4 regions of the Weissella sp. ESL1139 genome follow, and region 3 is predicted to be linked to each of the others. Evidence: predicted binding sites of a transcription regulator. Region 3 holds the regulator's gene; each other region holds the start of a gene.
The links. Region 3 encodes Rex, which represses fermentation and respiration genes when NADH is low (regulators of the CRP and FNR family bind a similar motif). Its sites were predicted from a motif close to TTGTGAANTANTTCACAA; they were not measured.
Positions count from the first base shown of each region.

Region 1 (7,921 bases), 290 kb from region 3:
GTAAAATTAAGCATTCCATGATTACTAGACAGTAAATCTTACTAATTATGAAGTGCTTAATTTATTATTATTTATATTATTTAGATACCTGTATTTTTAGATACCTGTATTGTTTATTATTATTTTAACTTGATACCATCTGCAGCTAGATTATGATCAATAGTCTCAAGACTATCATTTGTATAATCTTCGGTAAGATTTCCTGTTGTATCAGCTTTAATTCTATCTAGATACAACTTATTATCTTGTAACGGAACATCATCTAAATGTACTTGTTCATAAACATCGTCTTCTGAAGCATCACTTGATTCCTTTTTATAGAGTCCAACTACCATAACTTTTAAGTCATCATCCATTGTAGATACATCATCATTTTCATTAACTTCAACATATTTCGGTGCATCTTCAAAAGATGAAAATTCCATCAAATTTTCATCTTGTTTTGCGTAAAGTGATACAAAAGTTGCTATATATTTATTATCTGAATTTTCTGTTGATGAATCTGCATCATCTTTTGCAACACGATCTGTCATCGCTTTTACTTCATTAACGTTACCTAATTTTGACAAATCTTTCAATCCAGATACTTTAACTTCTAATTTCTTTTTACCTGTCCATTCTTTACCTTCTTTTTTGGGGAATGCATCTTTAAAGTTTAAAGTTACTTTATCGCCATTAGATAATTTTCCATTATTTTTAACACTTATTTCTTGATTATCTAATAGCTTATTCGAACTATTTATTTGTGCAACACCTTTACCATTAAAACCAATAAATTTTGTTTTAACAGAATCTAATTGTTTTTTGGTAGATATTGATTTTACTTTCTTTAATCCTGATACTTTATACTTTTTTGACGTTTCTTTAATTGGATTTTCTTTATCACCATCATTTGTAATAGTCATTTTTACAGACTGACCATTTTTCAATCCTCGTTCATTGTCAAAATTCAACGAAAGCTCTTGTTCCCAATTAACTACATCAGTAGCCTTATCTTGTAAATTGGATGGCAATTCCTGTATATATGAAGGGTCATCTAAAACTTGCTGAACTTGGTACTCGCTTAACCCAGAGCGTTTTGCATAGAGTGAATTAACCTTCTTATCAATTTTTCCTGAATTGTAATCAATAGTTCCTGATTTATTATATCCTCTAAAATTAACTTCAACATCTTTAGTAAGAGCCACTTGACGATTGGAATAAATTGATATTCCTATCACAATCGCAATTACAGCAACTATCACACCAATAATAGAAATAATTATTTTTTTGTTTTTAAAAATATCTGATATTTTCATAATACTCCCCACTCTTCTGTAAAAAATGTATCAAAAACTAATAAAACACCTTACTAATAATTATTTTAAGGTAATTTTAATATATCATGTTAACAAGCTTCTTAACAAATATCTGTAACTAAAAACATTACTTATTCCTATTTTTCTATTTAATAACAAATTCTAATTTTACTGTAAATCTCAATATAGTTTACTTATAAACAAAAAGCTCCGTGCTGCTAACATGGAGCCCAAGTTGCTTCAATCAACGATTAATTAGTTATTAAATACCTTTTCGTCTTCAGACAAAACGTGCCATTTTTCAAATTCAGTATCATTTGAATCAAATGAACCACTCTGAATATATTCTTTTGCTTTCAACACAAGTGGTGATGCATTATCAATTGTAAGTTGATCAAGACCCATCAATTGGGCACCAAGAGAATCTTGACCATCAAATTGTGCTACTGAATCTTTAACTTCACCATTAAATTTTTGTACATTATAAAAAACTGCAATGTGTTGATTTATGTCATAGTCCAGATATTGCCATGGATATTTAAAACTAGTAATACCTAATTGGTCTAGTTGTAAAACTTTCAATCCCGTTTCTTCTTTTATTTCACGATTAATTGCATTATTTAAAAATTCACCCTCTTCCAAACTACCACCAGGAAGATCAAATCTATTAATATACGGTCCACCATTTTTCTTTATCACGACTAATTTATCATTTATTATGATGACGCCATACACCCCAAATGCGTGATGCACTTTATGTTTAACGTTCATTTTTATATCCTTTCATCTCATCAATTTACATTACATATACTACTTAATCACAAATAGCTAAGGAATCTGGCTATTTATTCATGGAAAACGCAATTAAATAAATAAGCAATGCACACACAATAAATGTAACACCGACTATAAATAAAATACCTGCACCTATATTTGCACCAGAATCATTTTTTATTGTCAACCAATTAAAAATTAAACCTCCTATGCATAAAATGATGCCTAAACTTAACATTACAGTAGCTGCATACCTTATTTTGGTCAGTTTCTTATTTTTATTTATTCTCAATATATTTTCTCCCCTTACATCGCCAGTATTTAATATGACTTATTATGCTATTTTTAAAAAGCTATTCAAAACAAAAAGCTTCAATAATTGTTATTGATAACCAGTTTCATACTTAATCTACAACATTTTTGCTATTTTTGTTCCACTTTTTTAAAAATTTTAAAGTTCGTTTTTGAAAAATGCGTTAAGGTTATTACTAATATATTTATATTATTAGCAGTAATTAAAGGAGCCTGAAAAACTTTTTTATGATATCGGAAGCTAAACAGCAAAATAATAATAGAATACTTTGGGCTGACTACGCAAAATGTTTTGGTATTATTGCCGTTGTAATTGGTCATGCTATCAACGATGTCTCTGGTAAGGGATTAGATATTACTTATAACGCGATTTATTGGTGGCACATGCCACTATTTTTTATGGTTGGTGGGTTTTTTCTCAAAAAAATTAATTTTAATGCTAATGGTTGGCGTTATTTATTAGGCCATAAAATTAAGCCATTATTAATCGCCTATCTATTAAATGGATCAATTTTAATTATTCTTAGCCACTATTTCCGTCAACAATCATGGCATTACACCTTCGCCTATTTTGGACGTCTAATTTATGGTGGTAGTACTTTAAATGATTACTTAAGTGTTTTTTGGTATATGACAACCTACATGTTAGGTATTTTTCTGACAACAATTTTGTTATCAGCTATTCATTCAGTTTGGTACCAATTCTTAATTGCGGTTGGTTTGTTCTTAATAGGTATTGGCTTACAAAACATTACATTCTTTGGTAACAGTAGTTTTCCTTGGAATGCGCAGATTTCATTACTGGCTGTATTTTGGATGTTATTAGGACATTATGTTTTCAAAATATTTTCCAAAATTAATTGGTCTTATAAAACAATCTATGTTGTTATTGCCACAGCATTTTTTAGTGTTTTGATTTACTTATATGCTCACAATAAGCTGGATTTTGTACTTTGGTTGAAATCTTCGAATATTCGAAGTGGTCTGCAAGCTTTGATCATCCCACCAATTTTATGCTTATTTATCTTTGTTATTTGCCAAGCTATTGAGCATTTTGGTGAATTTAAGCCATTATCTTTCGTTGGACAGCATACAGATACAGTTATGTTCTATCACCGCGCTGCTTTTGATATCACAACTCTTAGTGCCTTTACTGATAATTGGTACTTTAGAATTATTATCGGCCTAGCTGCTCCTATTTTGTTGGCAGTTATACTACAGAAGATTAAGCAAACGAGCTTTTATGCTAGTTGGCAACAATCACTAAGTATTCATCGTCAACAATATTTAGGAATTGGTATTCCAATCATAGCAAGCGTATTTTTAATTGGTTTAACTAGTGTTGGCTACCTTTAAAGACAATTTATAATAAAACAACAAACAGGCAGGAAATTTTATCATTTTCCTGCCTGTTTTTTATTAAATTATCTTTTGTTTTATTATTGACGCGACTTTATGTAACTATCAACAGCTACAATTGCATTTGCAACGTCTTCTGCCGTAACTTCAAATGGCATTTCATGAATTGTTTCAGATGGAATTGTGGCTTGCTTACCAACCTTCAAAAAGTCTGCATAAGTTGCACCCTCCAAGTGTAAGTCAGCCAAAGTTGTTGGCAAGCCAAGCGATTGATTAAAATTAATATATTTATCTAATACTTCAGTTGAAACATTGTCTAACATCAACTCACAAAGATAACCATATGCAACTTTCTCACCGTGCATCAACTTTTCGCTTTCACCAGATAAGACAGTAAAGCCGTTATAAATAGCATGGGCAGCTGCTAATCCAGAACTTTCAAAGCCAATGCCACTCAACAATGTATTAGCTTCAACAATTGTCTCTAATGATGGTGTCACAACTTTTGCTTCAGCTGCTGCAACGGCTTCATGTGCATGGGCAAACAAATTATCTTCACATGTTTGTGCAATTGCCAATGATGCTAAGGTTGGTCCTTGGCCAAGCATTGATTTATTGTAACCGCGAGCAACATCCTGTGCTTCAATATTCGTGGCCATTGCATCACCAATACCCGCGATTAGATTTCTAACTGGCGCATTGGCAACAACACTTGTATCCACTAACACAATATCCGGATTCTTATCATAGAAAGCATACTTCGTAAATTGTCCTTCGGGTGTATACAACACTGATAATGCTGAACATGGTGCATCAGTTGATGCAACTGTTGGCAAAATAGCAACTGGTATACTCAATTCGTCAGCAATGTTTTTAGCGGTGTCAAGTGTTTTACCACCACCTAAACCAATAATAAAATCATTTTCTTCATTATGACCAATTTCAACGACACGTGTAATTTCCTCTGTCGAAGCTTCACCACCAAAGTTCACATGTGTCACCGTAAAATCTTTTGCCAAAGTTTGATTAAGTTTTTCCCCAACAATCTGCCAAACTATTTCATCACACAATAAGATTGGTTGCTTACCAAGACTTTCAAGATACTCTTTTGGATGATCCAATACCCCATTACCTTGAACATAGTGTGCTGGACTTGAAAATGCTTTAATCATAATTATCTCCCATCAAAAGTCATATTGTGATTAATTTCACTATGTATAGTTTAACAGATTATATTCGATAATACTCACTAATTTGCTCAAAATTTCACTATTTAACATTTTATTCTTAAGGTTCTGCATTTATTTTATTCGTCAAATCTTGTGCAACTTTTTGCCATAAGACATTATAGCCAACACGATGAGCTAACAAATACTTAGCTGAATGTTTAGGCACATCTAGTTTCTTCAATATCATATTTTTTGATCGATGTTGTTTTTTGTCATCTTTACTTTGGTTAACTTTTTACCTAATTAATTGTTTTATCTGGCCACGCTTATTAATGCGATAAACTTCTTCTGCTATGCTTTCCGTTTGCTTATCAAAATATTCTTCGTTAGTTTCATTATATTCGTTAGTTTCATTATAATAGAACGTTATATTATTATAATTAAACCCTAAACGATAACCATCGTCCGATTCAATATCATTAAAATCAATATCTGCTGGTATTTTCTTTTCTTTATTTTTACCTGCATCAACGCTCTCACCGATTACCTCATAAGTGATTTTTTCATGTGGTAACTTCACCGGCTTGTAATGGACTAGTACCGGTACTGAATAACCAGCATGATCTTTCACTTGTTTTAATATCTTATTTACTGTGTCTTTGGGTAAATAAGCTACACGATAATAGACTATCCCTATAATGCTATATAAAATAATAATAGCTAGACACCAATAGACAATTTTATTTCTTTTTTACTCATAGCATTTCCCTCAAAACTAATCTTAGCACAAGAAAAAAAGTATAGCCTCTCATGAACACTTTACATATTAAAAGCCGACAAATTAATACAAATTTCGCGGCTTTGTCTATGATTCGACAAATAAAATATCACTCATGGGAAATACACGTTGGTTATCTGAAAGAATTACATTATCACCTTGAAAGCCTAGTACTTTACCGTGATAAAAAGGACTTGTAACCCCTTTAGCTGTATGATTTCTTAATTGCAGTGTCACTGGATGACGTTGTATAAAAGCTTCCATTAGATATTGACTAATTGCTTCTTGCGTCATCTCTTGTTGATCTTGACGTGCTCGATTTTTAGCACGTTTTTTTGAATATGCATGTAAATCTTCTGTATGGTCACTAAGAAAATAACCTTGCCATTTAACCATGCCACGATCATGGTAATCTTGCTGAAAGAAACGTGCTGCTCGACTAAGTTGCTCATCTCGTCTATCCATACGCGTTACCACCATTATGGCCACCAACTAAACCAGCCCTTTGAATCATCGTGCCACCTTGACCCAAAGATGATAATTTCACTAAACTTGTTACGCCAAATTTATGCCTAATTTGGTCAATAACTTGATCGATTTTAGAAGCATTAATTTGTTGTTGGACTGGTGTTAATAAATCCAGTTGTTCACCCACCTTTAACTGCAAGTCACCAACTGATACACCTAGATTACGTACACAACCATCTTCATAATTTTCATCAAATAGTTTAATTAAAGTGCCACTAATATCATGCGATAAATTTGATGGTGACATTTTAGTTTGAACATTAAAACCGTGTGTATGTTTTTGCTCGCTAGTTGCATAAGAATAACCAACAAACAACGAAACTGTACTACCAACAAGGTTTTTAGCACGTAACCGAGCAGCAACCTGCTCACCAATTTCCCGAATAACCACTTTAATTTCATCAACCCGATTATAATCACGTGGTAAAACTTGGCTATTTGATAAACTAGTTGCTTTTACTTTATGTCTATGCCGCAAAATACTACGATCAACGCCCCAAGCCAATGCAAATAATTCTTCACCACGTATGCCTAACTTTTCTTCAAGATAATATGGATTGGTTAATGCTAAATCATACATAGAAAATATGCCCAATCTATTCAAAGTTTTAGCTGTTCTATTGCCAATACTCCAAACATCAGTCAACTTTGTAATCGGCCACAAACGTTGTGGAATGTCTTCAAAGTGCCATTCACCTATCAAATTAAAATCATGCTTAGCTTCAATATCTAACGCCAATTTAGCCATAACCGGTGTATCACCAATACCTACCGTGACATATAAGCCCAATGTTTGTTTTACTTTTAATTGGATAATTCGTGCCAACTTTTTCAAGGTTAAATTTTTACCATACAAAAATTTTAAATATTCCCATGTATCTGTTAAATCTAAAATGCTTTCATCAATGGAATATAATAGCAAATCCTCTTCGGCAACAAATTGTCTAAAAATATCATTTATTTTTTTATTCATGGCAATATAGCGATTCATCCGCGGTTGTACAATAATCAACCGTGAATCTTTAGGAACATCACGCTGTCGCATCACATTTTTAATACCTAATTCCTTCTTTGCACGCGGCGATGAAGCCAATACAAGGCCACCATTAGTATTCTCTTGTTGGCTCATAACAACTAGTAATGAGGTTAATGGATTTAATCCATGATCAACACTTTCCACGCTGGCATAGAAACTTTTTGAGTCAATGACCATAATTTTCCGACGCGCTTCAGCTGCGGTAACTTTTGAAAAATTAATCATAATCATCTCCTTAAACGTTTGTAAGGTTTTACTTTATAAAGTTAGTTTAAACTTAATTTCATGAAGTATCAACTATGAATTTTTCTAATTAATTGTGTCATTATTAACTGATTAATCATTCAGTTATGCTTGTTACTGTAAAATCCTTGCAAAAATAATATGATTTCATTTATATTAAACATGACCGTTGTCGTTATTTTTATTTCAAAAGGACGATTTTATATGCAGATTATTATTTCACCAGCTAAAAAAATGGTTATTAATCAAGATGATTTTTTACCGACTAGTCAACCACGTTATTTAGCACAAACAAAAGTCATTTTATCCACACTATTAAACCTTTCATATGATCACTTGCAAACCTTGTGGCATACAAGTGATAAGCTAACAGCCGAAGCTTATGATATATTAATTCATACTGACCTAAGGCAGCCTTTAACAC
Region 1 covers NZ_CP196375.1:692,739-700,659, reverse strand. Annotated here, with positions in the region: gene ACSYSF_RS03210 (hypothetical protein) at 120-1,298, opposite strand; gene ACSYSF_RS03205 (NUDIX hydrolase) at 1,554-2,069, opposite strand; gene ACSYSF_RS03200 (hypothetical protein) at 2,140-2,364, opposite strand; gene ACSYSF_RS03195 (acyltransferase family protein) at 2,613-3,740, shown strand; gene ACSYSF_RS03190 (glycerol dehydrogenase) at 3,824-4,912, opposite strand; gene ACSYSF_RS03185 (hypothetical protein) at 5,208-5,543, opposite strand; gene ACSYSF_RS03180 (YolD-like family protein) at 5,778-6,155, opposite strand; gene ACSYSF_RS03175 (Y-family DNA polymerase) at 6,148-7,479, opposite strand; gene yaaA (peroxide stress protein YaaA) at 7,702-7,921, shown strand, end outside.
Region 1: a site for Rex is predicted at 4,940-4,957, ahead of ACSYSF_RS03190 (glycerol dehydrogenase). Genes of this name have one in related genera too.

Region 2 (7,921 bases), 730 kb from region 3:
TGACCTTCTTGGTTTGGTATGTATTTATTGGTCATGATGTAGCTAACTCGCTAATCTTTGCGGTGTCAGTCGTTGTGATTGCCTGCCCTTGTGCGCTAGGATTAGCCACGCCAACCGCTTTGATGGTGGGAACTGGTCGTGGTGCTAAGATGGGAATCTTAATCAAAAATGGTGAGGTTCTTGAACGGGTAAACGACATCGATACGGTTGTATTTGATAAAACTGGTACGATTACGGTTGGTCAACCACAAGTCACTGATGTAATTGGTGATCAAAAACAAGTCTTAACCGTTGCAGCAAGTATGGAAGCTTCATCAGAACATCCGTTGGCTGAAGCGATTATGGCTAAAGCACAACAAGAAAATTTGCAAACAAATGAAATTGCAGACTTTCAAGCATTGTCTGGTAAAGGTGTGCAAGCAACTGTTGATGGTCAACAAGCCTTTGTTGGTAATGAACGTTTGTTAGCAGATTATGCAATTGATGATAGTTTGAAGCAAACGATGCGCCAACTACAAGATGAAGCCAAGACGGTTGTCTTAGTTGGTTTGCAAGATAAAATTATTGGATTAATTGCAATCCAAGATACCCCTAAAGAAACATCCGCAGTGGCCATGAAAGATTTAAAGAAGCGTGGTCTTAGAACAGTGATGTTAACGGGTGATAATGAACACGTGGCCAAAGCGATTGCTGATGAAGTTGGAATTGATGAAGTAGTTGCTGATGTGTTACCAGCTGAAAAGGCTGATAAGATTCAAGAATTACAAAAGGATCATACGGTTGCCTTTGTTGGGGATGGTATTAACGATGCGCCCGCATTAACAACAGCTGATGTTGGTATTGCCATGGGAGCTGGTACCGATATTGCCATTGATGCTGGAGGTATTGTGTTAGTTAAAAATGATCTCCGTGATGTTGATCTGGCAATTGCCTTAAGTCAAAAGACATTTAACCGGATTAAGTTGAATTTATTCTGGGCGTTTGTCTATAATGTCTTAGGTATTCCAGTTGCTGCCGGTGTATTTTATGGTCTTGGCTTTATTTTAAGTCCAGAAATTGCTGGGTTGGCAATGGCGTTCAGTTCGTTATCAGTTGTGATTAGTTCAGTTTTGTTAGGAAAAGCAAAGTTAACACCAGCTGATTAGCATAAAATAAATTATTTAGATAAAAAGCTGAATTTTCTGAAAACTTTTTAGGAAATTTAGCTTTTTTTGTTTCTTCACAAGGTCATCATGACTAAAAATTGTAAGCGCTTATATTGTTAATTAATTAACAATATTTATTTTTGTTATTATGAAAATGTTTGTGAAAACATAATATAACAGCTATAAACGCCAATAAAACGGCGTTTAAGTGCTTGACGGCATTCGCTTATTTGCTATAATTAGATTGTTCAGTAATGAGCAAACTAATTAAATTAGCACAATTTGAGAGGCGGATATAATGACTACTATGATTAAGCAAAAAAAAGCGTTAACATCAGATGAAAAAGCAGCCCATTATGCAGCAGCAGAAGAAATGACTAACAAATTAGTCGATCAAGCAGCAATTGCTTTGCAAAAATTTGAAACCTATACACAAGAACAAGTTGATAAGATTGTTGCAGCCATGGCTTTAGCCGGTTCAGAGAATGCGTTATTATTAGCTCATGAAGCATATGATGAAACTGGACGTGGCGTAATTGAAGATAAAGATACTAAAAACCGTTTTGCTTCAGAATCAGTTTATAATGCAATAAAAAATGATAAAACAGTTGGCGTTATTTCTGAAGATAAGGTAAATGGGAAAGTCGAATTGGTTGCACCACTTGGTATTCTAGCAGGAATTGTGCCAACGACTAATCCAACGTCAACGACAATTTTTAAGGCAATGCTAACAGCAAAAACGCGTAATACGATTGTATTTGCATTCCATCCCCAAGCACAAAAATCATCAGTTCACGCTGCAAAAATCGTTTATGATGCCGCAGTTGCAGCTGGTGCACCTAAGAATTTCATTCAATGGATTGAAACACCATCAATCGACGCCACTGATACTTTAATTAAGAATCCTAAGATTGCATCAATATTAGCAACCGGTGGGCCATCAATGGTCAATGCCGCTTTACGTTCTGGTAATCCATCAATGGGGGTTGGTGCTGGAAACGGTGCAGTTTATGTTGATAAGACAGCTAATGTCGATCGAGCTGTATCTGACTTATTATTATCAAAGCGTTTTGATAACGGTATGATTTGTGCATCTGAAAATTCTGTTGTTATTGATGCATCAATCTATGATGAAATGGTACAAAAATTACAAGAACAAGGCGCTTACTTAACACCAAAGCAAGATTATCAAAAGATTTCTGATTTTGTATTTAAGCCAACTGCTGATGGCTACGGTGTTACGGGCCCAGTTGCAGGTCGTTCAGGTCGCTGGATTGCTGAACAAGCAGGTTTGAAGTTACCGGCAGACAAAGATGTCTTGTTATTTGAGCTGGATAAAAAGCATATTGGCGAACCATTGTCATCAGAAAAGTTAAGTCCATTGCTATCAATTTATAAAGCTAAGGACCGTGACGAAGCAATTGATATTGTGCGGGCATTATTGAACTACCAGGGGGCTGGTCATAATGCAGCTATTCAAATTGGGGCACAAGACGATCCATTTGTAAAAGAATATGCAGATCGCGTAGAAGCATCACGAATTTTGGTTAATCAACCTGATTCAATTGGTGGTGTTGGTGATATTTATACCGATGCTTTACGACCATCGCTAACGTTAGGAACTGGTACTTGGGGGAAGAATTCATTGTCGCATAATCTATCTACGTATGATTTGTTAAACGTTAAAACAGTCGCTCGTCGTCGTAATCGTCCACAATGGGTTCGCTTGCCAAAGGATATTTACTACGAGGCTAATGCAATTACCTACTTGCAGGAATTACCAGATGTTGATCGTGCCTTTATTGTTGCCGATCCCGGAATGGTTAAACTTGGTTTCGTTGATAAAGTATTGGATCAATTTGCACTACGTGAAGAACAAGTTAAGACATCATTCTACGGTTCCGTTAGTCCAGATCCAACCATTTCACAGGCAATTGATATTGCGCGTCAAATGGCAGACTTTAAGCCAGATACAGTGGTCTTGCTAGGTGGCGGATCAGCCTTAGATGCTGGTAAAATTGCCCGTTTCTTGTATGAGTATTCAGCCACTAAGCCTGGTATTTTATATGACGATGCTGGTCTTAAGAACTTATTCCAAGAATTAGCGCAAAAGTTTATGGATATTCGTAAACGTATTGTTAAATTTGAACACCAACGCTTAACTCAAATGGTGGCAATTCCAACAACTTCAGGAACTGGATCAGAAGTCACACCATTTGCGGTTATTACTGATGATGAAACGCACGTTAAGTATCCACTAGCTGACTATGAATTGACACCACAAGTGGCAATTGTGGACCCTGAATTTGTTTACACTGTACCAGCCCGTACAGTTGCTTATTCTGGGATGGACGCCTTATCACATGCGTTAGAATCATATGTTTCTGTTATGTCATCAGAATTTACACGTCCATGGGCATTGCAAGCAATTAAGTTGATTTTTGATTACTTAGAAGATTCATATCATTATGATGCCAAAAAGCCAACAAAAGAAGGTAAGTTAGCTCGTAGCAAGATGCACTATGCCTCAACATTGGCTGGTATGTCATTCGGAAATGCTTTCTTAGGATTGAATCACGCGATTGCGCATAAAACCGGTGGAGCTTTCGGTCTACCACACGGGTTAGCAATCTCAATTGCCATGACTCATGTGATTAAATTTAATGGTGTCACTGGTAATGTTAAACGCACGCCGTTTCCACGTTATGAGACGTATACAGCCCAAAAGGATTATGCTGATATTGCACGTCATATTGGCTTAACGGGTCGTGATGATGCTGAATTGGTAACCGCTTTAATTAACAAAATTAAAGACCTCGCTGCTAAGTTGGATGTGGATTTGACGTTATCTGGTAATGGCGTTAAGAAGGAAGACTTTGATCGCGAGTTATCAGGTTTGATGGATTTGGTTTATAATGATCAAACAACGCCTGGTAATCCACGACAACCACGCTTAAGTGAAATTAAACAATTACTAGAAGACCAATTTTAAATAAATATTTGAACGGCATCGGACGAAAGTTACACGTAGTCTGATGCTGTTTTTTGTTATAATAAACGCAATGATAATTTAAAGAGGAACGGTGGCAAAATGAAGTTTGTATCATGGAATATTGATAGTATTAATGCAGCTGTTGAACATAAATCAGCACGTGGTGAAATGACCTGGCAAGTATTACAGAATATTGCGGCCATGCAACCAGATGTTTTAGCAATTCAAGAAACTAAATTAAAGCCAACGGGTTTAACTAAAAAGCAAGCAACCGCGCTTGATGAATTATTCCCGGAATATTATCGCTATCTAAGAATGAGTACTGGCCGCTCAGGCTATTCAGGGACAATGATGTTAACCCGTCATGAACCGATTAATGTTGACATGCCTGAAATTGGTGCGCCCGGTGATATGGATATTGAAGGCCGTATTATTACGCTTGAATTTGAAAATGCCTATGTTTCAACGGTTTATACACCTAATTCGGGTAGTGGTTTAGCCCGTTTGGCTGATCGTCAAAGTTGGGACGATGCATACCGTAAATACATTCAGCAATTAGATAGTCAGAAGCCAGTCATTTTCTCTGGTGACTTTAATGTTGCCCATCAAGAAATTGATTTGAAAAATCCGAAGTCTAATCACAAAAATGCTGGGTTTACTGATGAAGAACGTGAACACTTTAGTGCCTTGTTAAATGCTGGGTTTACTGATACATTCCGTTACTTGTATCCTGATCAAGCGGATGTGTATACATGGTGGGCTCAAATTTCAAAGACATCTAAAGTCAATAACTCAGGATGGCGCATCGATTATTATTTGGCATCAAATCGTTTGGTCAATCAATTAGCAGATATGTCAGTTGTTGATACCGGTGCACGTCAAGATCATGCACCAATCATGTTAACGATGACGGATGATTTTAAACTTTAAAATAGTGATGAATTAATAGGGAAAACTTGGGATTTGATTGTCTCAAGTTTTTTTATTTCAATAAAAAATAGTATCAATAGTGAAGAATCTCTCATAATTATTAATTTTCTATTATTTTTGTCGTATAAAAGTAATAGATGTCAGGTTTTGTGTTTCAAAACGACAACAGTAAATAGCTTTACAATATTAAGAATACGGTTGATAATTAATCAAACGGGGAAATTAGTGTTCGTGAAAGACAATTTTAAATACTGAAGTGGAAAACAAACGGGTTCGTTTGTTTTTTTATTAAATAAAAATATGACGGAATAGTGAAAAATATTGCAATTAATTTTTAATTTAAGGAAGGCAAAATCATGAATGATTTTTCAATTTTTTCAGCAGGTGACACAGCAATTAATGTGACATTTGCTAATCGTGTTGATCCTCAAATCAATCAATTTATTCGGTTGTTACAAAAGAAATTGGCTTCCCAAGATATTGCTGGTATTACAGCGTTGGTGCCTGCATTTCGAACGTTAACGATTTTTTATGATCCAGAACAACTAACATTTGAGGAACTTGTTAAGTTGGTAAAAGATGATGCCAGTCAAGTGAATGAAGTGGGTGAACAAACCAAGAAAATAATTCATATTCCAGTTTGTTATGATGCTTTGTTTGGTCCTGATATGGCAAATATTGAAGTCAATAGTGGCTTATCAGCGCAAGAAATTGTTGATCGGCATACCAAACCAGATTATTTAATTTATATGCTCGGTTTCTTACCTGGTTTTGTTTATTTGGGTGGCTTGGATGAAAAAATAGCTACCCCTAGATTGGCCACGCCACGTTTAGCCATTAATCCTGGTGCAGTTGGAATTGCTGGCCAGCAAACTGGTATTTATCCGATTGCATCACCAGGTGGTTGGCAGATTATTGGTCAAACACCGCTTAAACTATTTCAACCTGAAAATGAAAATCCATTCTATTACCAAGCAGGAGATTATATTCACTTTGATCCAATTCCTGTTGCTGAATTTCAACAAATTCAACGGCTTGTGGATGAGGGACGTTATCAAATTACGGTAGAAGAGGAGACGAAGTAATGGGAATGCGAATTATCGAAGGTGGTTTGCTAACAACTGTGCAAGATTTTGGTCGCACAAGTGGGTTAGCGAACGGTTTCTCACCATCAGGCGTGATGGATTCCGCAGCCGCTACTTTAGCAAATATTTTGATTGATAATGACGCACAAACTCCGGTTATTGAGTATAGCGTTTTGGGACCAACAATAACGTTTACTAGTCCCACAGTTATTGCAATGGCTGGGGCTAATGTTAATGCAGTAATAAATAAGCAACCAGTCGCTATCAATCAAGCGCTCAGTGTAAATAAGGGTGACACGTTGACGATTGGGCCAATTACGAAAGGTCGCTACGGTTATTTGGCAGTAGCTGGTGGTATTAAAGTACCCGCCGTGATGGCCAGTTATGCTACAAGTTTGAAATACGACTTAGGCGGTTTTAAAGGTCGGGCGTTGCAAGGTGGTGACTATGTTCAAATCGAAAATCCAGTGCCGTTAGTTGCCAATTTAACGCAACGTCAGGCGGATTTCTCAAATGATATAGATGAATCGGTTGTCACGATTAGAGTTACCAAAGGACCTGAATTCGATCAATTTGATGAAACAGCTAAGGAGCAATTTTTTAATCAAGTGTATGCGGTCAGTAAAGATTCTGATCGGATGGGAATTCGCCTAGCTGGTGACGCGATTAATGTTGATAATTTACCGGAAATGTTGTCTGAAGCAACTGTTTTGGGAGGCGTGCAAGTGCCAAGAAGTGGTCAGCCAATTGTTTTGTTGGCGGACCGACAAACAACCGGGGGTTATCCGGTAATGGCGGTGATTTCAAGTATTGATTTAAGTAAAATGGTGCAATTAATGCCAGGTCAGCAATTAAAGTTTGTATTAATTGATTTATCACGTAGTCAACAATTGTTGCATGAGAAAAATGAGCAGTTAAACAAAGCCAAGGCACAATTTTTGGCGATGAATGATCAGCCAGCACGGCAAACAGCACAACGTTTAAGCAATCTTTTCCAAGATTAGGGGGATATAACCGATGGATTTAAAAGAAATTGAAACAATCATGAAATTGATGAAGAAAAATCAGATAACTGAGTTTGATTACGAAAATGATGATACACACTATCGTTTGAAACGTAAGCTAAACGTGTTGAAATCACCGGTTGCACAAGAAGAATCTGTAGCGCCAGTTGCTGATGCCAATCAAGCAGGTGACACAGCTAAAACCATTAATGCACAGATGGTTGGTATTTTTTATACCGCATCAAGTCCTGATGAGGATCCATTTGTCAAAGTTGGTGATGAAGTGCAGAAGGGCCAAACAATTGGTGTCATTGAAGCAATGAAGATGATGCATGATGTTAAGGCAGATCAGTCAGGTAAGATTACCAAAGTCTTAGCAGCTAATGAGGAAAATGTTGAGTATAATCAACCATTGTTTGAAATCGAATAGATAAGGAAAGTGATCAAATGCAAAAAGTACTAATTGCAAATCGTGGTGAAATTGCAGTTCGCATTATCAGAGCTTGTCGTGAACAAGGATTGCAGACGGTGGCGATTTATTCAACAGTTGATGCAAATGCAATGCACGTGGCCATGGCAGATCAATCTATTTGTATTGGTGCTGCTAATCCGCAAGATAGTTATTTAAACCAAGAAAGTATTATTCAGGCAGCTTTGATGACGGAAGCTGATGCCATTCACCCTGGATATGGTTTTTTATCTGAAAATGCAGATTTTGCTAAGTTATGTGAAGACCATGACATTACCTTTATTGGTCCGCACTCT
Region 2 covers NZ_CP196375.1:1,545,986-1,553,906, reverse strand. Annotated here, with positions in the region: gene ACSYSF_RS07685 (copper-translocating P-type ATPase) at 1-1,145, shown strand, start outside; gene adhE (bifunctional acetaldehyde-CoA/alcohol dehydrogenase) at 1,444-4,137, shown strand; gene ACSYSF_RS07675 (exodeoxyribonuclease III) at 4,237-5,067, shown strand; gene pxpB (5-oxoprolinase subunit PxpB) at 5,424-6,152, shown strand; gene ACSYSF_RS07665 (5-oxoprolinase subunit C family protein) at 6,152-7,156, shown strand; gene ACSYSF_RS07660 (acetyl-CoA carboxylase biotin carboxyl carrier protein) at 7,170-7,586, shown strand; gene ACSYSF_RS07655 (acetyl-CoA carboxylase biotin carboxylase subunit) at 7,604-7,921, shown strand, end outside.
Region 2: a site for Rex is predicted at 1,259-1,276, ahead of adhE (bifunctional acetaldehyde-CoA/alcohol dehydrogenase). Genes of this name have one in related genera too.

Region 3 (7,921 bases):
AGTCGTTGCTGCCGGTATCTATGGTTTTTCTCTTTATAATCGTAAAACCGTTTCTTGGCTACGGATTATTGTAACTGTTTTCTTAGTATTGCTAATTGTAAATGTTGTCCTAAATACATTATGGGTCACAATGATTGGTAATATTCATAATGCTGAAACAATTATGTCGTTATTATGGATTCGGATTATCAAGCAAATTGTCTTTTGGCCAATCCAAAGCATCTTACTTTATTTTCTACTTAATAACCGCACAATTGAATCGTTGCATCAAAAAATCTAAAATTCAAAAGATAGACCTACAATCATTCCGGATTGTAGGTCTTTTTCTGAATTAAATTTGTTTAAATAACAGTGCAATACCACCAACAAGCATAGCGATACCAAATACAACACCACTTAAAAGGGCTAACGGTAAAAAATTCGAAGTATTCTTAGTACCATGATTTTTAGTTTGCACAAAAACATTTTTTACACTATAAAATTGCCAAAAACTAATTAAAATACAAACTATCCCAACAGTTCGTTCAAGCATCCCTTACACCTCCTGTTAATATTATTATGTGTGAAAACGTTTTCAATGGCAAATTTTTTAGTCACAAAAGGCCCTCCTAATTGTTCTTGATTTAACAATCATGGGGCCATCTTTTAATTTTAAACAGCTATTCATCAAAATTACTAATTATAGAAATTAGAATAATATTTTAACCTATTATTAGTAACTTCGATGAACATTAAAACCAACCTTACGACACGCTACTTCAAATGAACTTGCAAATTTATTACGAACATTTGGTGTTGAAAATGTTAATTTTGTTTCATTAAAAACATCCCCACAGCCAATACGATAAACACAACTATCATAAACTTGGCCAACAAAAACCTCACCCCGACAAGTCAAAGTGTCTTCTAAAGCATCAATTAATGCTTTTACTGTATAATCTGGGATATCACGACATTCTTGCAATAAGTAACGAATACGTGCACATTTAGGCAATTGCTCAATCCGACATTCTTGATCTGCTATCATTTAACCCTCCACTTTTAACACAATGACAACCAATTCATTTCTACATATTTATATTAACCAATAATAATTGTTTTATCAAGTGTATAATATTATTAATTGTTGCAAAAACTATTTTCTGATTATTATGCTATAATTGTCAGTACCGATTACTTTAAAAAACGAGGAAATTTTATATTATGAACGAATCCATCTCTAAAACACAATATTTACAAACTATATTAGAATTAAGCGGTGGTGACGAATCATCAAAAATTTCGAACAATCAAATTGCTGAACATTTAAATGTGACCCCTTCTTCAGTTTCAAACATGCTTGCTAAATTACAAGAAGCTGGCGAAGTTGATGTTGTCCCATATTATGGCGTAACTTTGACGAAAACTGGTCGTGAAACGGCTTTGCGTTTGATTCGTTCACATCGTTTAATTGAAACTTTTGGTGCAACGAAACTTGATTTATCAATTTCAGAAGCTCACTCAAATGCTGATAATCTTGATCACGATGCAGATGACCAATTTATTAACGCCCTTGATAAATATTTAGGTTATCCAACTTTGAGTCCACATGGGCTTGCAATTCCAGATATTAACCACAATTATTCACCTAAAAAATTTCGTCCTTTGCGTAAAGCCAAAGATGGTGAAACTGTTACCATTAACAGCTTTACTGAAGATTTAGAATTGTTGCAATATACGGAAACATTGAACCTAAAGCTAAATACTGTTTGGACCATCAAAGAGCGTCTACCATTTGATGGTCCCTTGGTATTAGAATCAGATGACGCTAAAATACAAGTCACGCAACATGCGGCCGATTTCATTTATGTCAACGACTAATTAGCAATAAAATCAGTAACTAAAAAGCCATGAGATAGCAAATTAACTATCTCATGGCTTTTTGTCAATTATGTCGTTTCTACTTATCACTAAAGTTATTGATGAAATACAATAATGTCTGTAATTCATTGGTTAAATCAACATTTTGAACACGAACATTGCTAGGTACATCCAACCGTAGTGGTGTAAAATTCAAAATACCGCGGATACCAGCATTAGCTAAACGCTTAGCGACATCCTGCGCAACGTCAGCTGGCACCGTAACGATGGCAACATCAATTCGTTGATCCATAATTTGCTTTTCCAAATCATCCAAACTATAAACTGGAATACCTGATTGAATGGTATTCACAATTTCAGGATTAATATCAAATGCTGCTGCAATGCGCGCATTTGAACTTTGGTGGAAATTGAAGTTTAACAAGGCTTGACCAAGATTTCCAACTCCAACTAATGCTACTGATGCTAAAGTATCTTGGTTTAAAATTTCACCAAAAAATTGCATTAATGCTTTAACGTCATAACCATAGCCTCGCTTACCAAGCGCACCAAAATAAGAAAAATCACGACGAATTGTTGCAGCATCAAATTTTACGGCATCTGATAATTCGTTTGATGAAACGCGGACAGTTCCAGAATCAAGCAACAACTTCAAATAACGATAATAAATTGGCAATCGTTTTGCCGTTGCTCTAGGAATATCATGTTCAACCATTTCGTTCGACCTCGTTTTCAAAAATTAACTAGTTTCACAAGTCAAAAAACATATTGTGAATCTTATACTAACTAACATGATACCATAGGTCGTGCGTTTCGTGAATAAACTAACAATTAAGAATTCACAAAGATGCGTTTTTTTGAAAGCCCTTACCTATTTTACGAATGCTTAGGCTTTCCTTTATTCTTACGGTGCTTACGCTTAGCATGCTTTTCCTTAGCCAAACGCTCTTGACGTGACATAGTTGTTGGTCGTACGGCATTAATTTGCTTATGACGTTGCTTGCGTGGTTGACTACCAGATTGCTGCTTCTGATTAGCCACTTTCTTTGCAGGTTCTTCAGTTTTCTCGTGAACTTTTTTATCAGCAACTGAAGTTTGTTCATGATAAGATGTGACATTTTTAACACCTGTCACCGTCTTAATATCAACTGCAACTAACTTCTTTAAATCACGTTGATCATGATCGTTACCAAATGAAATTACCAACCCTGGTTTACCAATACGGCCGGTACGACCAGCACGGTGCGTATAAGTTTCACCATCACGAGGCAAATCAAAATTAATGACGGCTGGTAAATCAGGAATATCTAGTCCACGGGCCGCAACATCAGTGGTTAACAAGAATTTAGCAGTTCCTTTACGGAAATTAGCAAGAGATTTTGCACGCGTGGTACTTGAATCACCACGTACCAAGGTTGCCATCGCCACATGTTCATGAGCCAAAAAGCTGGCCGTAATTTTTAGTTGCTTTGTGGTATTAAAAAATACTATGGCTTGAAAATGTTTTTGCGTTGCTAATTGACGCAAGCGCTTTTGTCTTTGATCACGAGCAGTTGGCCAAAATTCATGCGTGATTGCAGTTGGAATTTCAACCTGACGTTGGTCGATACGCAAAAAGTCGCGGTCAAATAAACCACTAGCTGTTGGTATATCAACTTCAGTCGCACCAAACAAAGCCACTTGCACATCGTCATCTTCAATAGCATCCCAAATCTGATCAATTTGGTTAGCGGTATCATCACGCAATAGCTCATCGGCTTCATCAAGAATCAATGTGCGCAAACGCTTTAGTTTTAATTTACCATTACCAACTAATTCACTAACGCGACCTGGCGTTCCAATCAAAATTTCAGGATGTTTTTTTAGACGATCTAATTGGTGCTTAACATTGGCGCCCCCAGTCAATGCTAGTACCTTTAATGACAATACACTGGCCCACTCACGTACGACACGGGTAGTTTGCATGGCTAATTCTTGTGATGGTGCCAAAATTAATAGTTGTTCACCATCATCTGCAACTAACTGAGGCAACAAAGGCCAAGTAAACGCTAATGTCTTACCAGTTCCAGTTGGTGCCAATGCGTCAATTGATTGGCCAGCTGCTAATGGTTCGGCAACAGCTTCTTGAATGGGTGTTAGGCTCGTAAAGCCAACACTTGTTAAACGTTCTTCAAAACGGTGATCCATGTTTTCTCCTTAATATCTAGCAATTATTATTTATCTGCTGGGAAAACAATCCCGGCATCTTGACGCAAATCAAATAACACTTGATTAACCGTTTGGCTTAATGCTAATAATGATTGATAATCAGCAGCTGTTTCTGCCGGACGTGTCATCATATCAGCAAACAAATCCGCTTCAGCAATCATTGGGTTATCTGCTGGTGCTTGACTCAGTGGATGGGCTACTTTATCTGCGTCATAATACGTAATATCCAATACTTCAGCAATATCACCAATAACCAAAGTATCACGTAAGCCCAAAATTTCAGAATCCAAATGACTATTTGAACCTTTACCAAATTCTACAGTCACATCAAAATCAGCATAACGCAAAATCGCAATTCCACGACCATCTGCCCCATTACGCAATGATGTTGCGAAATAATGGCTTGATTGTGGCTTACCAAATAGCTTAATAACGGCATAGATTGGATAAATACCAAGATCAGTCAATGCGCCCGCACTAAATTCACGCGTTAAAACATTGGGTTCTTTACCAGCTAAATAATCATCAAAACGTGATGAGTACTTTTCGTAAACAAAAGTAGCTCCAGAAATCTTAGGCATTTTAGCTACTTGTTTTTCAATAATTTTGAAGTTAGGTTGTTGAATATGACGCGCAGCCTCAAACATACGCACAGCTGAATGTTCATCTAGTAGTTGCATGATTTGTGCGTATTCTTGTGGATTTGAAAACGCTGATTTTTCAACAATAACGTGAATATCATGGGCAATAGCTGCCTTGACTTGGCTGAAGTGCACGCTGTTTGGAGAAGCGATATACACCACGTCAATCCCGCTATTATAAAAAGCTTCTAAATCAGTATAAACAGTCGCAACATTAAACTTTTGACCGAAACTTAGCCCAGTTGTTTCATGACGTGAATAGATAGCAGTTAATTCATATTGTTTCGTAATATGAGCGGCTGATACAAATTGTTCTGTAATCCAATTTGTACCAATAACCCCTAATTTGTATACCATAATCCAGTTCCTCCTAATCATTTTGCTGATTTTGTAATACCAATTATACCATTTAAAAAGCTGCCTTTCGTCATATTAAATAACAAAAGACAGCTAAACTTCTTTAAATAACAGTTGCGCCTAAACTATTTTTAAAATGATCCAATGCCCATTCCTGGCCATGTTCTGTAAACGTCGCAACCCCAGCTTTTGGAATCGTTAACTTATAATTTAAGTTATAGCCATAAACAGCTGTATGCAACACACAAATATCGGTACAAACCCCAACCAACCACAAATCATCAATCTTTCGCTCACGCAAAAAATTATCTAAATTAGTGTTTTGAAATGCTGAATATCGGTTCTTGTTAAAATGATAAACTTTTTCATTCGTTTGGTTTGATTCATACCAGTCTTGTAGTTGACCATAAAGCTCCTGGCCCCACGTTCCAACAATATTATGTGGTGGAAAAAGTTTATGCTCAGGGTGATAAATATCATCCTCGTAATGTGCATCAGTTGGTAAAATAACATAATCACCATTATCAAGAAATGCTTGCGCTTCCTTAACAATATAAGACTCTAAAGCTTGTCCTGGCTCACCACAAGTTAGTGAACCTGCTGGTGCCACAAAGTCATTCGTATAATCAATTATCAGTAGTGCTTTTGTCATATGTCTTGTCACCCTCCTGATATGATTGTACCATGATTTATTACCATGAATATACAAAAAATAGCCAGCAAAAAGCTGACTATCTTTTAAAATTTAGTTTTTACGCTCCAACACAGTCACCGATTCAATATGTGTTGTTTGTGGGAATTGGTCAACAGGTTGTACATCACCCTTAATTTCATAACCATCTTCCTCAAATTGCACAATATCACGTACCAATGTTGCTGGGTTACAGCTGATATAAACAATCTTCTTAGGTGACATTTCAGTAGCGGCATCAATTAATTCAGGTGTCAATCCCTTACGTGGTGGATCAACGAAGATGACATCCGGTTGAAGACCTTCTTGTTGCCAAGCAACCATCTTCTCTTCGGCCTTACCTAGTTCAAACTTAACGTTGTGAATATTGTTGATGTCGGCATTACGCTTAGCATCATCAATAGCACTAGGTACTACTTCAACACCAAGAACTGACTTAACACGATCAGCGATGGTTAATGAAATCGTTCCAATACCTGAATAAGCATCAATAACCGTCTCATCCCCACTCAATTCAGCCTTATCAGCAGCTAACTTGTACAAAACTTCCGTCGTTTGTGGGTTAACTTGATAGAATGAATTTGGACCAATAGCGAATGTCTTATCAAACAAAGTATCCTTGATAACTTTGTTTCCCCATAGAACATGGTTAACATTACCCAAGATAACATTGGTCTTGTCTTGATTAACATTTTGAATAATTGAGGTAACTTCAGGCAAAGCTTGTTGGATTTCTGGGATAATCACATTAGCACCAGGAATACGCTTTGAACGTGTTACCAACACAACCATCATTTCGTGTGAATAATAACCACGACGAACCATGATATTACGGATAACACCCTTGTTGTGCACTTCATCATATGCAGCTACGTGGAACTTCCGCAAAATATCACGGATAATAACGATGGCCTTATCAATTTCTGGATCTTGAATATAAAAGTCTTCAATTGGCATCAAACGGTGTGAACCACGACGGAAGAATCCAGTCGTTAGTTGACCTTTAATTTGACGGGCTGGAATTTGCGCCTTATTACGGTATCCCGTTGGGTTTTCCATACCAATCGTTGGTGCCACATTCACATCGACGTGTTGCTTACGGAACAATTCAATAATTTGATTTTGCTTAAACTTTAATTGTGCATCATAGTTAAGGTTGGCTAATGGTGCGATACCAGCTGTCAAAGCAGCACTATTTGCATTGTGATTACGGTTTGGTGACGTTTTAAGCGTCTTAACTACACGACCAAATGCATAATTAGTTGTTACCTTGGTAATCCCAACACGGATTTTTTCGCCAGGTACGGCATTATTAACAAACACTGGGAAATCATTAAATTTAACCACACCATTACCTTGGTATGTTAAATCAACAACGTCAGCATCAAATTCTTGATTTTTAACCACTGGGGCTTTCTTCTTCATTATTTTCTCCTTCTTTGGCCTTTGCGACGACCAACAAACCTTTTCATTGTACCATAACCATACACAGGCGCAAACAAAAAACACTTAACTATTCATATAGCTAAGTGTTTACTGTTTTACATCTTTTCTAATGCTGCAATCCGTTCTTCCATGGGTGGATGCGTTGAAAATAAATTTGTTAATTTCTTTGTTTGTAATGGGTTGGAAATGTACAAGGCTGCACTTTCTGGCGACACATTTTCATCTGACATTGGTTCACTCTTTGAAATTTTCGTTAATGCACTAATTAAACCTTGTGGGTTACGTGTTAATTCCACTGCCCCAGCATCAGCCAAAAATTCACGATTACGAGAAATTGCTAATTGCACCAAACTTGCGGCAATTGGTGCTAAAACTAACACCAACACGGATGCAATCATCGCAATGACATTACCTTCTTTATCATTATCACGCCGATTACCACCAAAGTACCAAAAGTGTGTGCCAAAATTAGCCAACATGGCAATTGCTGAAGTCATTGCCACGGCAAGTGTTTGCAAACGAATATCGTAATTACGCACGTGAGTCATTTCATGGGCCATCACCCCTTCTAATTCCTCACGTGTCAGCACTGATAAAATGCCTGTTGTTGCTGCCACAGCTGCATGTTCTGGATCATTACCAGTCGCAAAAGCATTTGGACTTGGATCATCAATGATAAAAACCCTTGGCATTGGTACATTGGCAACTAAAGCCATGT
Region 3 covers NZ_CP196375.1:401,947-409,867, reverse strand. Annotated here, with positions in the region: gene ACSYSF_RS01975 (folate family ECF transporter S component) at 1-280, shown strand, start outside; gene ACSYSF_RS01970 (immunity protein) at 332-532, opposite strand; gene ACSYSF_RS01965 (hypothetical protein) at 713-1,027, opposite strand; gene ACSYSF_RS01960 (metal-dependent transcriptional regulator) at 1,204-1,860, shown strand; gene ACSYSF_RS01955 (redox-sensing transcriptional repressor Rex) at 1,940-2,575, opposite strand; gene ACSYSF_RS01950 (DEAD/DEAH box helicase) at 2,737-4,047, opposite strand; gene ACSYSF_RS01945 (Gfo/Idh/MocA family protein) at 4,074-5,066, opposite strand; gene ACSYSF_RS01940 (cysteine hydrolase family protein) at 5,170-5,718, opposite strand; gene rlmD (23S rRNA (uracil(1939)-C(5))-methyltransferase RlmD) at 5,812-7,182, opposite strand; gene htpX (zinc metalloprotease HtpX) at 7,299-7,921, opposite strand, start outside.

Region 4 (7,921 bases), 220 kb from region 3:
CGTAAACAAATTCAGATAGCCATTATTTTAGCATCATTCATTGTTGGAATTGCATTGTTCTTCGAAGTTGGGTTAGTTGTTTTGCTACCAATTTTGTTCGTAATTGCGAGTGAACTAGGAATTCCATTATTGTATCTTGGTATTCCAATGGCAGCTACTTTGAATACTGCCCACGCATTTTTGCCACCTCATCCAGCACCAACTGCTGTTGCAGGAGTCTTTAATGCTAATATTGGGCAAGTTTTGTTGCTAGGTATTATTGCAGCAATTCCAACTATTTTGATTGCTGGACCATTGTTTAACATGGTTTTGAAGAAAGTCTATCCAAGTGCTTATCACAAGGAAACACCAAATGTGTTTGGTGAATTTAAGACGTTTAAGTTAGAGGAGACACCAGGCTTTGGTATTAGTATTTTGACATCAATGATGCCAGTTATTTTAATCGGAATTGCCACAATTTTGGAAGCATTTATCAATAAAAAAACGGTTTTCGGTCAAATCATTACGTTTGTTGGTAGTCCAGACATTGCCATGCTATTGTCATTGCTATTTGCGGTCTTTACAATGGGAGTATTCCGTCATGTTAAGATGAATGAAATTGGTAATACTTTGACTGAATCAATTAAGCAAATCTCTATGATGCTACTAATTATTGGTGGTGGTGGTGCTTTGAAAGAAGTCCTAGTTAAAGGTGGTATTTCAGATTATGTTTCAGCATTATTTGCAGATACATCAATGTCACCAATCTTGGCTGCTTGGTTGATTACGGCCGTACTACGTGTCAGCTTGGGATCATCAACGGTTGCTGGTATGACAGCCGCTGGTTTGATTGCGCCATTGGTTGCATCATCATCAGTTAATCCGGCTTTGATTGTACTTGCTATTGGAGCAGGTTCAGTCTTTGCAGATCACGTTAACGATGCCGGTTTCTGGATGATTAAAGAATACTTTGGTCTATCACTTAAGGAAACATTGCTATCTTGGACAACTTTGACCAGTGTACTTGCGTTAGCCGGATTAGGTTCAGTGCTAGTATTGTCATTGTTTGTTTAAAATACGTTACATTAAGGATTCAGTTTTTTGGAACACGTTTAGATAGAGTGAAAAAACGTACAAATTAATAACTAATAAAAAGGATTGCGACGTGTCGCAATCCTTTTTTGTATGGTTAGATTAGTTATTTGTAAAGTCGATGACCATTCGACCAACAATTTGATTATTTTTCATTTCATCAATAATATCGTTGATTTCTGATAACTTACGTGTATGCACGATTGGCTTAACTTTGTTTTCAGCTCCGAATTGGAAAGTTTCAGCTAAGTCTTGGCGGGTACCAACCAAAGAACCAGCAACTTTAATGCCATCTAAGACGGTCTTTGAAATGTTCAATCCCATATCACCTTTAGGTAGGGCGATGGCTACTAAAGTACCATCTGGTCGTAATGCATTGACTGCTGTTGTGAATGAATCAGGACTAACGGCAGTAATGAGTGCACTGTGCACACCACCAACCTTATCTTGTAGAATTTGTGATGCATCCTTTTCACGAGAATTAATGGTTAAATCAGCACCGAGTGATTTAGTTGCTTCTAACTTATCATTATCAATATCCACGGCAGCCACGTGTGCTCCGAAAACATTGTGAGCATATTGTACGGCTAAGTTACCTAAACCACCGGTACCAACAATTTCTACCCACTGTCCAGGCTTAACATTACCAGTTTTTAGACCTTTGTAGACCGTAACACCAGCACAGGTTAATGAAGTTGCTTCAATTGGATCAAGACCTTCAGGAACTTTAACGGCATAGTCAGCAGGGACGATGCATTCTTCAGCCATGGCACCATCAACGTTGAAACCAGAATTTTGTACCTGGCGACACAATGTTTCACGACCAGTTGTACAGTATTCACAGTGGCCGCAACCCTTGTAGAACCAGGCAACTGAGACTCGATCACCAATTTTTAGATTAGTAACATCATCAGCTGTTTTAATGATTTTACCAACACCTTCGTGGCCAATAATACGACCGGGAACTTTACCAAAATCACCAGCGGCAACATGTAAATCTGTGTGACATAATCCACAATATTCCATTTTTACAAGTGCTTCGCCATGTTTTAAATCACGTAATTCAACATCTTTAATATCAACGTAACCATCACAGTTATCTCTTACGACTGCTGCTTTCATAGTGTTTACCTCACTTTTTTGGCTTATTTCTTAATGCACCTAAATCATAACAAAAAGATATCCAAAGGTAAAGTGAAAACATTCACAATGTGATAAAATTAATTATTTTAATTAATACTTCATGATGGAAATACAGTGGCGCAAAAAACGCAAGCTGAGTCACATAATGAATGACATCAGTTTGCGTTTTAATTGTTCAATGATAATGGGTTAATTTGCTACTTTATCTTCGTGTGATTTCTTATTAATATTGCTAGCATCTTGTACACCTAAGATACTTAGGATAAACGCCACAATAGGAATACCAATAATTAAGCCCCAACCACCTAGTAGATGTTCCATGACAATGATGGTTGAAAATGTTAGGAAAATTGGTAATTCAGTTCGGTTCGCCATTAGACGTGGGTGTAGGAAGTATGATTCAAAGAGGTGGATAACTCCAACTAAAATCCATACCTCGAACATACCAGTCCAGCCGAGAGCCGCAAATGAAATGATACTTAATGGAATCAAAGAAATTAAGACACCTGCAATTGGGATGAGCCCCAGAATAAATATTAATAGCGCCATAACCATGATGCTTGGTACCTTAATAATATATAAGCCAATTACCATTAAGATGGTATTAATAAAGGCAATGGTTAGTTGAACTTCAATGACATTACCCAAGATAAGAATAAAAGTACTACTCAAATCGTAGACATTTTTAAAAAATACTGGATAGTCAGAAGTTAAGAATTTCGTACCAAATTTCTTCAATTTATTCCATGATAATGCACAGATAAGACTTAAGAAAATTGATAAAGCAATTTTAGATAAGATACTACCAATAACATTAAGCGTGTCTAAGCCACTTGCTAATAATGCTTTCCAATTCTTCGTTACTTCGTTTAGTAAATCAAGATTTTGATAAGTTTTATCAAGGTATTTTTTAACATCTGGGAAGTTACGAATAAACTTCATGACTTCATCGGGAATAACTGAAAATTGTTCAATTAAAGTTGGCATAACAAAGACAAATGACATACCAAAGATGATCAAACTAACAACAAAGACAAGTAAAACAGATAGACCATAAGGAATTTTAGTCCACTGTTTAATTTTATTGGCAACGTTAATTGCTAAATAACTAAAAATAATAGTAAGTAATACAATGCTAATTAAATCTCTGACAATGTACAAAACAATTAAAATAAAAATAAGAGCAATTAATTTTTGGACGTCTGTTCGTTTAAATAAGCTTTTTAAATCCGTCACGTATACACTCCTTAGTTTTTTGTTTAATTACTATTATAACCATTTTTAAAATAAAACGACACGGTCACGATACTGAAATAGGCGCATCAACATTAAAAATGTTGTTAATTTATTTTGTTACATAATTGTAATCCAAAAAATTAACGAATAGTCCATTTTAAAATTAGCTTTAGGTTATTTTTTAAAACGTTTTATACCAAACAATAATTTGATTAGTTAGATAATTATTCGCCTTTAAAGTGCTGGTTACCCTAAAAACTGCGTAAAACACTATTAATATAGATTGCGCAAGTGCGGGTAACAGGCTATACTTATCAAAGAAATTTAGCGGTTTAAGTCTTGTTAACCAAATTGTTTACTAGAGACAAAGCATTGACTTAGACAAACGAAAGTTGAGGAAAATGAAACATGGTTTCACGTCGTAATTTAGTAATTGGTGGAGTAGCTGTTGTTATTATCGCAGGTGTTGGTGCCACAATGGTTGGTAATAAGAATTCATCTTCTGACAAAAAAGACTTTTCAGTTGCTATGGTGACTGATGTTGGCGGTGTGGACGATCGTTCATTTAATCAATCTGCTTGGAAGGGTGTTAAAGATTGGGGTAAGTCACACGATTTGCAAAAGGGTAAAGATGGTTATAACTACTTTGCTTCTAAGACTAATGCCGACTTTGCACCGAACTTCCAACAAGGTGTATCAGCCAACTACAATATGTTGATTGGTGTTGGTTACGCAACTAATGATGCATTGGTTGAATCAGCTGAAAAAAATAAGAAAACAAATTACGTTCTAATTGATGATAAAGCTAAGAAACCATTAAAGAACGTTGCTTCAATGATGTTTAAACAACATGAAGCTTCATATCTTGCTGGGGTTGCTGCTGCAACTAAGGCACAAGAGTTAGGCGACAAAAAAGTTGGTTTTATTGGTGGTATGAGTTCAGCAACAATTAAGGCTTTTGAAGCTGGCTATATTGCCGGTGTTAAGTCAGTTGATCCTAACATCAAGGTTGATACACAATATATTGAATCATTTACCGATACTGCTAAGTCAAAGACAATTTCAGATGCTATGTATACATCTGGTACTCACATTATTTTCCAAGCTGCTGGTCCAGCCGGAAACTCAGTATTTACCTCAGCTAAGGATATCGATACTAAATTAGCAGCCGATGATAAAAACAAAGCTTGGGTTATCGGGGTTGATATGGATCAAAAAGACCAAGGAAATTACAAAGATAAGGATGGCAAGGATGCTAATTTAACAATGGCATCAGCTATCAAGAAAATTCCTAATTCAATTGTTAAGGTTGCCAACCAAGCTATGAAGGGTAATTTCCCTGGTGGTAAGACGGTGACATTTGGTTTGAAAAATAATGGTGTTGGTTTGACCACTTCTAATTTGGATGAAAAAGAGAAGCAAGCTGTCCAATCAGCTGAGAATGCTGTTAAGGACGGGGATGTTAAGGTTCCTAGCAAAATTAAGTAAATTTCATTAGCACTGATACGTAGTAGTTGAAAAAGCGGAACGAAACAATGTTCGGCTTTTTTGATTGTTAGCACATATATTATGATAACTATGTAACAAAAATATTAAAAGACGAATTATTTTGAGTTGAATACTAGTAAAAGCAACCTAATATATGTAAAATTACCTTTATATATTAAGTTAAGAGTAAGCAAGTTTAATTTTTCAGGGAGAAATGAAATATGGCAGATGAGCCAATTGTGTTGGAAATGCGCAACATTGTGAAGCAATTCGGTGAGTTTCGTGCGAATGACAACATTAACTTACAGGTTAAACGTGGTCAAATTCATGCGTTACTTGGTGAGAATGGTGCGGGTAAATCAACGTTAATGAACCAGTTATCTGGTTTATTGCAACCAACTTCGGGTGAAATTTTAATTAATGGTCAAAAGACTGTTGTTGATAGCCCATCAAAAGCAGCAGAATTAGGAATCGGGATGGTTCACCAACATTTTATGTTGATGGATGCTTTTACCGTAACTGAAAACATTGTTTTAGGTTCAGAACCAGTTAATGGTATGAAACTAAATATCAAAAAAGCCACCCAAGATATTAAGGATTTATCAGAAAAATACGGTTTGGATGTTAATCCAGATGCTTTAGCTGGTGATATTTCGGTTGGTATGCAACAACGTGTAGAAATTTTGAAGACCTTATACCGTGGTGCTGATATTTTAATTTTCGATGAGCCAACAGCGGTATTGACACCTCAAGAAATTGATGAATTGATGAATATTATGCGTCATTTGGCAGCAGAAGGTAAGTCAATTATTCTAATTACTCACAAATTAGATGAAATTAAAGCTGTTGCTGATCAAGTGACTGTCATTCGTTTGGGAAAGTCAATTGATTCGTTCCCAGTCGAAGGTGTGTCATCACAAGAATTAGCTGATATCATGGTTGGTCGTACTGTTTCGTTATATAGTACTGAAAAGACACCGGCACAGCCAAAAGATACGGTGATGTCATTAGAGAATTTGACAGTAAAAGATAGTCGTGGTGTTACAGCAGTTAATAATTTGAGTTTGGATTTTAGAGCTGGTGAAGTTTTGGGAATTGCTGGTATTGACGGTAATGGTCAATCTGAATTGATTTCAGCAATTACTGGGTTAATGCCAGTGGCTTCTGGAAAAGTTATGTTGCATGGTAAAAATATAACTAATAAAAAGCCCCGTCAAATTACTGAAGCTGGGGTCGCTCATATTCCAGAAGATCGTCATCGCTTTGGACTAGAGTTGGAAATGACGTTGGCTGAAAATATTGCTTTGCAAACGTATTACAAGCGACCACTTTCAAAGTCTGGTGTGTTAGATTACAACGCAATTAATGAACATGCGCGTGATTTAATTGAAAAGTTTGACGTGCGAACAGTGAATGAGTTAGTACCAGCTGGTTCATTATCAGGTGGTAATCAGCAAAAGGCGATTATTGCGCGTGAGTTAGATCGTGATTCTGATTTTGTCATTGCCGCTCAACCAACACGTGGATTAGATGTTGGGGCGATTGAATACATTCATCAACAATTAATTAATCAACGTGATGATGATAAGGCAGTTATGTTAGTTAGTTTCGAGTTAGATGAGATTTTGAATGTTGCTGATCGGATTGCAGTTATTTCACACGGTGAGATTACAGGTATCGTGAATGCAAATGAAACATCGAAGAATGAGCTAGGATTATTGATGGCGGGTATGTCATTGGATCAAGCTCGGGCACAATTGGCAGGAGAATAATCTCGTGAATAAAATTAATTCATATAGTACAGGACTGGTTGCTGGGTTAGCGGTCTTCTTTGGTTTGATAGTCGGTGCGGTTATCATGCTATTTTCAGGTTTCAATCCAGCTACTGGTTATATTAGTTTAGTACAATCAGCATTGGGTTCTTCATTAAACATTGGTGAAGTGTTACGTGCGATGACACCTCTTATTTTGACGGCAGCTGGTTTCATGGTTGCCCAATCAGCCGGATTTTTCAACATTGGACTTTCTGGTCAAGTTTGGGTTGGTTGGATTGCTTCTACTTGGTTTGTATTAGCTAATCAAGGCATGAATCCTTGGATTTTAATCCCCACCGCTGTTATTATCGGTGCAATTGGGGGTGCTGTGATGGGGTTCATCCCCGGATGGTTACGTGCCCAATTCGGTGCATCCGAAGTTATTACAACAATTATGTTGAATTACATCGTTTTGTATGGTGGAAACGCCATTGTGCAGGGGTTGCCTAAAAAGTTAATGGCAACGACGGACATGACGAAAACGTTAAGTGATACTGATTCATTGCGTTGGGACTTTCTATCTAACTTGACTGGTGGTTCACGTTTTAACATTGGCTTTATTATTGCTGTTGTAGCTTTAATTGCTATTTGGTTCATTATGAAACGAACAACGTTAGGATTTGAAATCAGAGCGGTTGGATTAAACCCAGATGCTGCACGTTATGCGGGTATGTCAGCTAAGCGTAATGCAATTATGGCGATGACAATCTCAGGAACGTTAGCTGGTTTAGCTGGTGCAACCGAAGGATTAGGAACTTATCTAAATATCTTCTCGCAATCAGCAGCACCACAAGTCGGTTATGATGGTATGGCCGTTGCTTTGCTAGCATCAGGCTCATTCCTTGGTATCATCTTTGCTGCTTTCTTGTTCTCAGTCTTATCTGTTGGTGGTCTAGGAATGCCTTTGGCTACTGGTGTACCAACAGAATTAGTTTCTGTTATAACGGCATCAATTATCTTCTTTATTGGTGCTAATTATCTAATTCGTTTGATTTTGGTTAAATTAGATGAAGATGATGAAAAATCCAAAAAGAAAAAAGATCAAAAGAAAAAAGTAGCAAAAACTGATAAAAAGGAGGCCAAGTAATCATGAGTTTGGAAACAATTTTACAATTGGTTATTTCAAGTACATTAGTTTACTCAGCGCCATTGATTTTTACGGCGTTAGG
Region 4 covers NZ_CP196375.1:182,969-190,889, forward strand. Annotated here, with positions in the region: gene ACSYSF_RS00855 (gluconate:H+ symporter) at 1-1,053, shown strand, start outside; gene adhP (alcohol dehydrogenase AdhP) at 1,174-2,193, opposite strand; gene ACSYSF_RS00865 (AI-2E family transporter) at 2,404-3,450, opposite strand; gene ACSYSF_RS00870 (BMP family lipoprotein) at 3,859-4,938, shown strand; gene ACSYSF_RS00875 (ABC transporter ATP-binding protein) at 5,160-6,710, shown strand; gene ACSYSF_RS00880 (ABC transporter permease) at 6,715-7,839, shown strand; gene ACSYSF_RS00885 (ABC transporter permease) at 7,842-7,921, shown strand, end outside.
Region 4: a site for Rex is predicted at 2,264-2,281, ahead of adhP (alcohol dehydrogenase AdhP). Genes of this name have one in related genera too.